2 regions of the Bradyrhizobium sp. USDA 3397 genome follow, and region 2 is predicted to be linked to the other one. Evidence: riboswitches for the same ligand, from Rfam matches in the RefSeq annotation. Region 2 holds a riboswitch; the other holds the start of a gene.
The links. Region 2 has a riboswitch for cobalamin ahead of metE (5-methyltetrahydropteroyltriglutamate--homocysteine S-methyltransferase). Riboswitches for the same ligand answer to the same signal wherever they lie in the genome.
Positions count from the first base shown of each region.

Region 1: linked by a shared signal. The riboswitch ahead of ACVWYQ_RS38450 (TonB-dependent receptor) and the one ahead of metE (5-methyltetrahydropteroyltriglutamate--homocysteine S-methyltransferase) in region 2 are both predicted to bind cobalamin.

Region 1 is NZ_JBSSDS010000001.1:8,279,525-8,285,500, reverse strand. It holds gene ACVWYQ_RS38455 (PepSY domain-containing protein) at 1-426, opposite strand, end outside; partial or broken gene ACVWYQ_RS38450 (TonB-dependent receptor) at 439-2,797, opposite strand; cobalamin riboswitch at 2,911-3,112, opposite strand; gene ACVWYQ_RS38445 (histidine phosphatase family protein) at 3,185-3,757, shown strand; gene cobT (nicotinate-nucleotide--dimethylbenzimidazole phosphoribosyltransferase) at 3,750-4,802, opposite strand; gene cobF (precorrin-6A synthase (deacetylating)) at 4,808-5,557, opposite strand; gene ACVWYQ_RS38430 (energy-coupling factor ABC transporter permease) at 5,604-5,976, opposite strand, start outside.
Region 2 is NZ_JBSSDS010000001.1:3,465,572-3,471,547, forward strand. It holds gene metE (5-methyltetrahydropteroyltriglutamate--homocysteine S-methyltransferase) at 423-2,753, opposite strand; cobalamin riboswitch at 2,857-3,057, opposite strand; gene ACVWYQ_RS16150 (nodulation protein NodZ) at 3,663-4,652, opposite strand; gene ACVWYQ_RS16155 (carbamoyltransferase family protein) at 4,916-5,976, opposite strand, start outside.

The DNA.
Region 1 (5,976 bases), 4.8 Mb from region 2:
GCTCCACTGATCGTAGTCCGACCGCGCGACGATTGCAGCGCGCACCGCCTCAAGCCCGCGCTGACGTGAATAAGCTTGCACGATGGTGAGCGCGACATCGGCTGATGTCACCGACGCGTCTCCTCCATCGGAGGCGCGAACCGCTCGCGAACCTGCGGAGCCCGAGACGACGTAGACCGGTCCATCGCTCCGCTGGATCAGCCGAACACGTGTCGCATCGGCAATCCCGCTCGCCGCAACGGCGTCCGCGACCGAGATCCTCGTCCCGTCGCGATCGACCGGCACAAGTCCGGCAAATCGCTCCGCTTCCGTCAGCGACGGAAACGGGACGAAGTGCATGACGATCCCGCTCGCGAACCACATCGCGAACAACAGACAGAACGCGATGCCGAGCCAGCGATGCGTGAGGACGATCGCGCCCATCATGCGCTCAGGGCCTCACCATTTGAACGCGGCCGATATTTCATAGGTGCGCGGCGCGCCCAGGAGGATCTGGTCCGGATAGAACGGATCGCCCCAGATCGCATAGCGCTTATCAGTGATGTTGCGGACACGGAAGGTCAGGCGGGCCTGGTCGACCGCATTGAACGCCGTCTTGGGGATGTCGACGAAGGCGTAGACGTCGGCCACGGTGTAGGCCTTCATCGTCACGACGTTGGCGTCGGTGTTGTAGCGGTCGCCGACATGACGACCGGTGATGCCAAGCTCCACCGGCCACGGTGTGAAGAAGCGATACGACGCGCCGGCGTTTGCGACGATACGCGGCACGTTTGGCGGCGTGTTGCCCGAGAACGAGCCGCCGGCAAAATTGTAGTCGGCATAGCGCGCATCGACATAGGCGATGTTGCCCCACAGCCGCAGCGGCTCGATCGGGCGTATCGAGGCGGCAAGCTCGATGCCCTTCGACTCCTGCCGCCCGGCGATATTCAGCTGCATGCCGCCGGCGGCCGCATAGACGTTCTTGCGCACGATGTCGTAGGCCGAGAACGACCATTCCGCCCGGTTGTCCCAGAACAGGTGCTTGACACCGGTCTCATAGGTGCGCGCGGTGGTCAGATCGAGCGGCTGGGTGGGCGAGAGCAGGAAGATGTTGTTGGCTGCGACGTCGGCGCCGGTGGCGTACTGGCTGAAGAAGGTCAGGCCGGGAACGGCCTCCCAGGTGTAGCCGATGCGGCCCGTCACCGGCGCCCAGTCTTTCGTGAACGGGAAGCCCGCCTTCACGATCCCGTTCTTGTCGGTCGAATTACGGTCGAGCCCGATATGCTCGACGCGGAGGCCGCCGATCAGCGCGAAGCTGCGCGTCAGCTTGAGCCTGTCCTCGAATGACAGCGCCTCGTTGTCGATGCGTGCGGTCTGCTGCTGCGTCGTGAGCAGGCCGTAGAAACCGCGGTTGGGGTCGACCAGCGAAACGGAATCGCCGGGAAAGTTTGCCGCGCCGGGCCTGACGAAATCGAGATAGCTCGACGACAGCGTCGTGACCAGCCGGTTATCGAAGCCCGCAATATTTGTATCCCAGATCAGGTCGGTGATGTTGCCGACCAGCCGCTGGCTGTGGGCGACATAGAAACGCTCGCGATCGACCAGGTTCGTGGTGGAATTGAACGCCTCGATCTCGTTATTGAACCAGATTCGTTCCGCGCCATAGCCATAGGCCTGACTTTTCAGCGTGAGGTCAGGCGCGAGCTTCAGCTCGAATCCGCCACGCAGCCACACTTCCTGCGCCACGTTGCGGTTATCGAGAACGTTGTAATTGGTGTTGAAGGTGCGATCGTCGATGGTGACGGCACCGAGATTCGTTCCGTTGTAATTCGAGACGTAATTGCCGGAGACGATCCCCGTCGTCGCGTGCGAACCGCTGAAGGCGACCGGCACCAGCGGCGCGCCCCAATAGGCCTTCGAGCGGTCTTCACGATATTCGACCGCACCCCAGATCCTGAGGCTGTCGGAAACACGGTAGTTGAGCTGGCCGGACGTGCCGAACGTCCTGACATTGGTGTCATCGGCAAAGCCGTTGAGCGTGGAGCGGCTGATGTCGAAGCGATAGTCCAGTCCCTGCACATTGGTGCTGCCGCCGGAGCCGTAATGGGCACGGAACGAATTCAGCGAGTCCCAGGAGAAATTGGCATCGTTACGGGCAGGTCCGGTGTGGGGCTGCTTGGTGACGAAGTTGATAGCACCGCCCGCGGCGCCCTCGCCCGAAATCAGCGAAGCCGGGCCCTTGAGGAATTCCACCGCTTCCAGATTGGCGGTATCCACGATCCGCGAGGTCATGTTCTGCGGACCGATCTTGATGCCGTTGTAGAGCGTGTTGATCTGGCTGTTGGTGAAGCCGCGCATGGAGAAGGCGGAAGGTTCGGCCGGGTTGTCGCCCGAGGTGACGCCGACGGCGCCCTGCGCCACCTCGGACACGGTGCGATAGCCCTGCTCGCGCATCGTTTCGGCCGAGATCACCTCGACGGTCGCGGGCGTCTGCCGCACCGTCAGGCCGAGCGCGCGAGGCGCTTTCGGCAACGGCATTGGTGTTGAGAGGCGTCTGTGCCGTCGAATCCGGCATGACGGGTTTTGGCGCGGCGGATACAGCCGCCGGCCTGCGCGCTGCCGCGCGACGCGCGCTCTGCGCCGCTCCTGCTGCCTGTTTGGCCGGCTTGCGCGCCTGGGCGGGCGACACCTCGATGGGCGGCAGGGACTCCCGGGCCTGCTGCGCCACAGCGGCAGGCGGACCGAGAGCGGCAAAGGACGTGAACGCGGCGGAGGCAAGCAGGACGCGGCGCGATCGTGCGATACGGATGGAAGACACAGGTCAAAACCTCGGTATGACGTCAGTGGCACGTCACAGCGAACGAGGTTTCACCTTCGGCTTTAGCCGTCCGATGAAGCCGAATGTCTGTACTCCCCGACCGACATCTTCGCGTGTGACCACGGCTGACGGCAGGTCTCCTGGCTCGCGGGTCGTGACCGCTTCGTCGCCTTCCCGGGACCGAGGACCCAGTGGCTCGTGACGAAGGATTCACCGCTTACAGTTGCGGGGGCAGCCGCGGCATTGGGGACATTTTCCCCGCACCGCATTCCCTTTTCATTCCCTCTCGGGAAAACCGTCATGAGCATCTAGGATTACCGCCAAGACAGAGTCAATGTGCCAGTTGCGGCGTTATGGCCACAGCAGCCAACTTCCCTGGAGATGAGCATGGAAGGCGAGACCTTCCTCTGGTTGATCAGGCATGCGGCCGTCGTGGGCGTGCCCGGGACGATCCATGCGGCCGATGCGCGGGCCGACCTCGGCGATCACGCCGCATTGACGGCTCTCAGGCGCCTCTTGCCCGCGGATGTCGCCGGCTATGCCAGCCCGTCGCGGCGCACGGTCGAGACGGCGCGCGCGCTGGGGCTCGAACCGGAACTGGTCAGCGAATTTCGCGAGCAGGATTTCGGCGATTGGACCGGCCATCGGCATGACGAGCTCGCCGCGACCGGCGGCGAGGCCTACGCGCAGGTCTGGCGCGATCCCGCGCACGGACGGCCGCCGAACGGCGAAAGCTTTGCGGATCAGGTCGCCCGCGTCCGCCTCGGCCTGGCGCAGATTGGCGCAGGCTCCGCGGCGCTGGTCGTTCATTCCGGCACCATTCGTGCCACGCTCTGCATCGCGCTCGATCTCACACCGGAAGCCGCACTGCGCTTCGTGATCGATCCACTGTCGCTGACCCGGATCGACCGGCTCGCGGGCGGCTGGCGTGTCGTCTCGGTCAATCAACGCATTAGCTAGGCCGATCCGGCACATTGGCCTGCGCGAAGGTCGCCATGCCGTTGTGAAGTGCGCAGGCCGAGCGCACCAGCGGCAGCGCGATCGCCGCACCCGATCCCTCGCCGAGCCTGAGATCGAGGCTGATCAGCGGCTGCACGTTCAGCGTGCGCAACACCAGCCGATGTCCCTGCTCCGCCGATTGATGCGAGGGCAACAGGAACGGCTGGCAGGACGGGTTGAGGCGCGCCGCCGCCAGCGCCGCCACCGAGACGATGAAGCCGTCGATCAACACGGGAATGCGGCGTTGCGCGGCCGCGATGATCGCGCCCGAGATCGCCGCGATCTCGAGGCCGCCGACCGCGCACAGGATCTTCTCGACCGCGGCTCCGGCGACGCCGTGGCGCGCGATCGCCGCATCGATCACCCGCGCCTTGTGCGCGCGGCCGGCCGCATCGATGCCCGTGCCGCTGCCCGCGATCTCCCCGGCGCTCACACCAAGTAGGCTCGCCGCGATCGCCGCCGATGTCGTGGTGTTGCCGATCCCCATCTCGCCGAAGATCAAGAGATCAGGCCGGCCGGCCTCGGCGCGCACCACCGCGCGCTGGCCGGCCTCGAAGGCGAAGGCCAATTCCGCCGGCGTGAGCGCGGCCTCGACACTGAAATCGCGGGTGCCGCTGCGCGGCTTGTCGGTGACGATTCCCGCCATCTGCTCCTGGGACAGCGTGCCGGCGTCGACGACCTCGAGGCTCGAACCCAGCTCGCGCGCCAGCACCGAGATCGCGGCGCCACCGGCGGCAAAATTCGCCATCATCGCGATGGTGACGGCTTGCGGATAGGCCGACACGCCCTGCGCGACGATACCGTGGTCGCCGGCGAAGATGATGATCGGCACCCGCGCGGCGCGCGGCTGCCCGGTCGCCTGCAGGCCCGCAAGCTCGATTGCGAGCTGCTCGAGCCGCCCGAGCGCGCCGGTCGGCTTCGTCAGCTGCGCCTGCCGCGCAATGGCCGCCTCGCGATGAACAGCGGAGACCTCGGGGCAGTTCTGGGTAACCCATTCGGGAAGCATGCTGCTCAACGCCTGCGTTTGATGATGTAGCTGTCCATGATCCAGCCGTGCCGCTCGCGTGCCTCCTGCCGCACGGCGGCAATGCGCGCGCCCAGTTCAGCCAGCGCGCCGGACATGACGATCTGATCGGGCATGCCAAGATAGGCTCCCCACCAGATGTGAAGTCCGGCCGGATCGAGCGACTGGAACGCCGTGCCGCCATCGAGCATCACGACGACGGTATCGACGCCCTGCGGCCAGCCGCCTTCGCGCAAGCGCCGCCCCGTCGTGACCAGGAACGGCTCGCCGATGTCGTTGAGCGGCAGCGCATGCGCCGCGCACAGCGCCTGGATCGAGGTGATCCCAGGCACGACTTCGATTGTCGGCAACGGATTCAACCGCCGCGCAATGCGCAGCGAAGAATCATAGAGCGAAGGATCGCCCCAGATCAGCAGCGCGACCTTGCCCTCATCTTCGAGATGCCCAGCGATCGTCTGCGACCAGGTCGCGGCCACCGCATCGTGCCAATCGTCTACGCCCTTGCGGTAGTCCGACTCGGTCGCATCGCGCACGGGAAGGTCGAATTCGGCGATGCGTGTCGTTTTGTTGGTGAGCACACCGGCGCAGATCGTTCGCCTGAGATCGGCGAGATCGGATTTCGCAGTCCCCTTGCGCGGGATCAGGATGAGATCGGCCGCGTTGATGGCGCGGGTCGCGGCGCGCGTGAGCTGCTCGGGATCGCCGCAACCGATGCCTATCAGGGAGAGCGTGAGCATCGCGAGCGCGACGGGCGGCCACGGCGGCCGCCCTTTCGCTTGTCTCTCAGGCCGCGTTGTGAAGGCGCGGCGTGACGAGGCCGGGCGCGGTGACGCCACGCAGCGACTTCGCCAGCGCCAGCACGGCGAGATCGGCCAGCGGCTCGATCACGATGACCAGCGCATAAGCGGCAGCGAACGTCGCAATGCTGGCGAGGTTGCTGATCGCAAAGCCGGAGCCATAGAGCGCCCAGAACGCCACCCATGCGATCACGCCGGCCTGGTAGGTCGTCGAAAGCGCCAGCGCCTGACCGTATTTCAAATCGACATAGGCGGTGTTGCGGGCAATGATCCGCGTGGCGATCGCCTGGATCGCGAACAGCGGCACCAGCAGCGTGGTGACGTTCATGCCGTATTGCGGCAGATCGACTGGCTCCAGC
Region 2 (5,976 bases):
ACAAAAGCACTGGGCGCATTGTGCATAGTGACGCGGTCAAGCACGTCCTTACTGCGGCGATCCCATGGCGCGGCCACGACTCGCCCCGTTTTCCGGAGGCGGCGTAAGCGGCGTTACTCGCTGGCACAAGGTCGGCGGCATGATTGTCGGCAATGCACCATCAAGGATTTGCGTCGCGTGTTCCTCAACAGCAGCACCGGCGTGGACATTCCCATCGCCGAGCTCGCGCGTCTGGTGTGCCACGCCTTGTGGCGCGAGACCAGCCTCGACGCGCCGCCCGCCGGCACGCCGCGCTAGTAGCTCCTATTCGGCCCGCGGCAGTATCCCGTTCACGTAAAGGCTCACTAACTTTCAAGCGGTATATGATTGCGAGACGCAGCGGCGTTCTCGTGAACGGAAGTTAACGTTGACGATCTCAGCGATCAAGTTGCCGCTCGTAGCTCCCGGGCAGCTGCGACCATATTTACCAACGCCGGACGCACCTCCTCCCATTTTCGGGTTTTCAGGCCGCAATCGGGATTGATCCAAAGTTGGGAGTCGGAGAGCTGTTGGCGCGCCAGCGTCACGAGGTTCTTCATCTCGTCCGTTTCAGGAACGCGCGGCGAATGGATGTCATAGACACCAGGGCCGATCTGTTTTGGGTACTTATAAGTTCGGAAGGCGTCTAGCAGTTTCATCTTCGAGCGCGACGTCTCAATCGAAATGACGTCGGCATCCATCGCTGAGATAGACTCGATGATGTCGTTGAACTCGGAATAGCACATATGAGTATGGATCTGCGTTTCGTCCGCGACGACTGAGGAGCAAATGCGAAAGCTGTCTATGGCCCAATCGAGATAGCTTTTCCACTGTGATTTGCGTAGCGGCAGTCCCTCACGCAACGCCGCCTCGTCTATCTGGATCATTTTTGCTCCAGCGTTCTGAAGGTCGACCACCTCGTCCCGGATCGCGAGCGCGATCTGTAGGCAAGCCTCGCTTCGCGAGATATCATCACGAACAAACGACCAGTTCAGAATGGTCACCGGCCCGGTCAACATTGCCTTCACCGGCTTCTCGGTCAGCGACTGCGCATAGCGCCACCAGTCGACCGTCATCGGCTTCGGACGGGAGACGTCCCCAAACAGAATCGGTGGGCGGACGTAACGCGAGCCATAGGACTGCACCCAACCGTGTTTTGTGAAGACGAAGCCCGACAGCTTCTCACCGAAATACTGCACCATGTCATTGCGCTCGAACTCGCCATGCACGAGCACGTCGAGCCCTATGTCGTCCTGCCATCTGACCGCACGCGCCGTTTCCGCTTTGAGGAAACTCTCGTATTGCGCGGCAGACAACGTTCCCTGCGCGTGGGACGCACGGGCACGGCGAATGTCTGCGGTCTGCGGGAATGATCCAATCGTCGTCGTTGGGAATGTTGGCAAGGCGAACCGAGCGCGCTGAAGCTCGGCACGGCTGGCGTACGGACTTTGACGGCGACGCATTGTTTGGTCAATCGTAGTCATGCGCCGGGTGACGTTGGCGTTGTGAACCTTAGACGACTTCTCGCGCGCTAGAGCCGCCCGCTTGGAGGCCGCAAGGAGGCGCGATACACGGGCATGCTTGCCGGCGAGCGCACTTCCCAAGGTCGTCAGCTCCTTGATCTTCTGGACCGAGAACGCCAGCCAGCTCTTTACATCTAAATCGAGATCGCTTTCGAGCTCGACGTCGACCGGGACATGAAGGAGCGAGCACGAAGGAGCGATCTGGACGCGGTCATGACCGAGCTTCACTACTGCTGGCGCCAGCTTGTTGAATAAGTCCGGCAGATTGGACCGCCAGACATTGCGTCCGTCAATGACCCCAAGTGAGAGAACGAGATCGCTGCGAGCTATGGCGGCGATTACGCCCAACTGATCTGAGGCCCGAACCAGATCGACGTGCAGACCGGCAACCGGCAAAGCCAAGGCAGTATCGAGGTTGTCGCCGACGCCGCCGAAATAAGTAGCCAGCATGACTTTGAGGCTGGGCACCTCCTTTGCCAAATGGGCATAGGCTCGCCGCAACGCGCCGCGGGATACCTCGTCGAGGTCAAGGACCAGGCAGGGCTCGTCGAGCTGAACCCACTCCGCACCTCGCGCGGCTAGTTCGCGAAGGACATCGACGTAGACCGGTAGAAGCTGGTCCAGCAGCAACACTGGATTGAATCCCGGATCTGCACTCTTGCCGAGTTTCAGGAAGGTGACTGGGCCAACCAGCACACAGCGCGTCTGGTACCCAAGGCTCTTTGCCTCCTCATATTCCTCAATCGGCTTACGAGAGGAAAGCTTGAATGTTTGGTCCTTGCGAAATTCCGGCACCATGTAATGGTAGTTGGTGTCGAACCACTTTGTCATTTCCTGCGCTGCCGGGCCCTGTTGATGATGGCCGTGCCGGCGATCCGCATCTTGATCCTCTCCTGCGCCGCGCGCCATGGCGAAGTAGGTCTTGAGTGACACTGGACCTGCGACCCAACCGTAAACGTCAGGAATCGCGCCGACCATCACACTGGTATCAAGCACATGGTCATAGAGCGAGAAGTCGTTCGAAGGAATGATGGTCGCGCCGAGCGATTTCTGCCGCGCCCAGTTGGCGAGGCGAAGTCCAGCCGCAGCCTCGAAAAGCTGTGCTTCGCTTGACTTACCGGCCCAGTAGCTCTCGAGCGCGAATTTGAGTTCCCGGCGCGGACCGATGCGTGGCATACCTAGCGTGGCAACGGAAAGTGAACTGTTAGACATCGCTTCAACCCCATGGTTTGGGGCAAGGCGATGGTGGATGCGCACAGGTAAAGGCCGCCGCGGCGGCGACTTCTTGACGCACCACCGGGACACCCCGCCCGTGGACGAAAACGTTGTCGGGGCAGGTCTCCTGGCTCGCGGGTCATGGCTGCTGTCCGGCCTTCCCGAAGCCGACCGGCTTCAGTGACACTATTGGACAGCGGCTCGCCGCTTACAGTTGCGGGGGCAGCGCCGGCATCACACCAGCTTCCCTCTTAGCTCCGGATCAAGCGGGACCCAGAGAACCTCGAACGAAAATGAACTACCTGCAAAACCACCGTTCCGTCAACCGTTGAATATCACCGCCTCATCCTCGCCGATTTGGCACACGCCAATGAGAGGCATCCCAATCCGAGGCATGCGCCGCATGGCCGGGCCTTTCGTGACCTGCGCACCGGTGGATCGTAGATATTCAGTCGCCCGTTTGTGCACGTGCAGGATCTTCACTCGGCTGTCTCCAATACGATTTGCGAGCGTCTCCCCGAGGCGACCGCCAAAGTATGATCCAAAGTGCGGTCGTGGCCGGAAACAGCGAGCGCGCAGGCGGAGGCGTCTGGACTTCGACTTCCGAATCTTGATCAAGTCGGCACGTTCGTGGAGCGGCTTGCCCGAAGCCGTGTAGGACCTCTTGAATGAGTTGACCAATTCAGGCGCAACAATCATCGATCACGTAATCGCCGCACCGCACCACGTTCACCGAAGCTTAGCGCCACCTCGATCGCGCACGGCGTCAGGCGCTTTGTCCACTCTTGTATTGCCTCAAGGACCGATTCACATCATCGACATCTACCCTCGCCACCAGATTGGCATCTGAATGGATGCTGGAATACCGATCGCCATAACGTCTAGCAGATGATGATCCGTTGACTTTCATGAGGCCGTCAGCCGTTCCGGCGATCCTTCAATAAGGATCAATCGAGTCGGATCCTTCAAATCGAACTCCATAACGCGTGGCGCAAAGAGGCGAGCATAGCGCGTGAAGGCGCTCGTCGGTGGAAACCGAATGACCGTATCGCACCGCCCGAGGAGATACATCTCAATCAGGGCAGAGAACCCGCCTTCGGCGCCAAGTTCTGCACTATGTAAAGGTCCAGCATGAGGTGCCTGGAAATGCTTTGGGATAGTGAAGAGATCGGGGAATACTCCAGATAGCTTTTCGACCATCAGCGTGCTGTCCGTGCACAAGAACAGCTTCACCGGGCTTGGATGCGGTAACGCTTTCGCCTTATCGATGGCAGTACATACCTGCCGAAAGGCGAGTTCCGGATCCGCCCAATAGGGCTTATGTCCCATGATATCTTCGCCGTTGCCGTGACGAACATGAACTCCGATTATGCTGTGTCCCTCAAAATGCTCTTGGTAAATGGCATCAATTCGAGCCCGAATTTCCGGTTGGGGTTTGATCGTCCGAAATATCTGCCGTTCGGCATCCTCATCGCAGCGCCACATTAAGCAGGCGTCACACACCACAGTGTTAGCATCGACATCTTCCGGACTTTGGAAAAGTTGGTCCAGCTCGTCACGCTCCTGGAAGATCTGTTCATCTGGCCGATAAACGCAATCTATCGGCGCCTTATTCCACCAAGGGGGGAAGAACGGGCCTGGAAATGACATTTGATTGATCTGGTCATCGCAAATGACCCGTACCCCGTCGATGGCTTGAACTGGCTCGAAGAACACTGGAAATGCGTTGGTGAATGGCCGATCGAGATAACACGAGCCACGCCAATCGATTGCCAACGTCCGCCCGGTCCGCTTTGCATAACGCCACGCTGATGCCAACGACCAAAGGCAATCACCGAATCCGGTCCGTCGTCGAGAAACCACGAACCGATCATTCATCGAGTCACTGACGAGCATTTCGCGTTGCCTCGTTTGTACCTATTGGTTGGGTCGGGAACTTGCTGCAGGAGGCCGATGTAAGGTGCCGTCCGACGGCAAACTGATACTCCGGATCTCGGACGCTCGCGGTGAGCGTTCTTCTAGCACCGCTCGCCTGGACGCATGAAGGCTGGCCATTCATGCATCGGATGAGACGTTGCCAACCACGCACTTGGTTTTGGTACGGCTGGCATTCCGCTCATCGCGCCGTCTCATCCTTTGCTGCGTCCGGATACGTAACGCTAGACGACACCCATAGTGGCGCGCTCCGGTTCTGCTTCGGCGTGCCCTGCACCGCCACCACTGGCGCGAGTAGCGCGAGGCGGATGTAGCCGAACGCAACGCTGCTCCCACAATCCCAACAATTCCTTCACAAGAGCTTCGCGTTTGGACCGATCTGGAGTAATGGTATCAAGAAGAGATCCAAGGACCGCCTCCCCGTCGATCCGCATCAGGAGATCGAACAAATCATGTGAGATGCGCACACTGTTGCGGTTCGAGTGTCCCCTGCGAATCTCGCATACAGTCTCCTGGCGATCTTCTGCAGTAAAAGCGCGGACTCGATGAAGGGATACATAAGCGGGCAATGAAATGGCGAGCGCAGTCCAGTCGTCTAGCCCTGTCGTCCTCTTTTTGATGAGGAACGGCCCAATCACGAGTCCATCCAAATCTGTCGTCAAGAACGTGGTAATCGCGTCAGACACGGAATCCACAATCGGCTCGGCATTGTTGTTAAATGATGTATTGAGCAGCACCGGAATTCCCGTCCGCTCTTTGAACGCACTAATAACGTCCCAGTAGAGCGGGTTTGTTTTGCGCGATACGGTCTGCAGCCGAGCAGTACCATCGACGTGCGTAATGGCACCGAGCACGCTACGTTTCGGGTCGCGCACGCGGACCACAAAATTCATGAATGGGAATTCGCGCTTGCCTTCCGGGAGCTCGAAAAATTCGTTCGCATACTCCTCCAGCACTGATGGCGCGAATGGCCGATAGCCCTCGCGCTTTTTGACCATTGCATTGATCCGGTCCTTGTTTGAAGCCGGTCGAGGATCAGCAAGAATGCTGCGATTGCCTAGCGCACGTGGCCCGAACTCAGAACGACCCTGGACCCAGCCGATCACGGCGCCATCAGCCATCCAACCGGCTGCACTTGCTGCTATGTCATCTTGACGCTCAACGTCGAGGTGCCCCGCCCATGCACTCAGCTCGCGTTCTACGGCTCGCTCGCTTCCGATATCGGGACCCCAATAGACATCCTGAAGTCGCTCAAGGGGGGCCGGCATGCCCAAATCGCTGGACA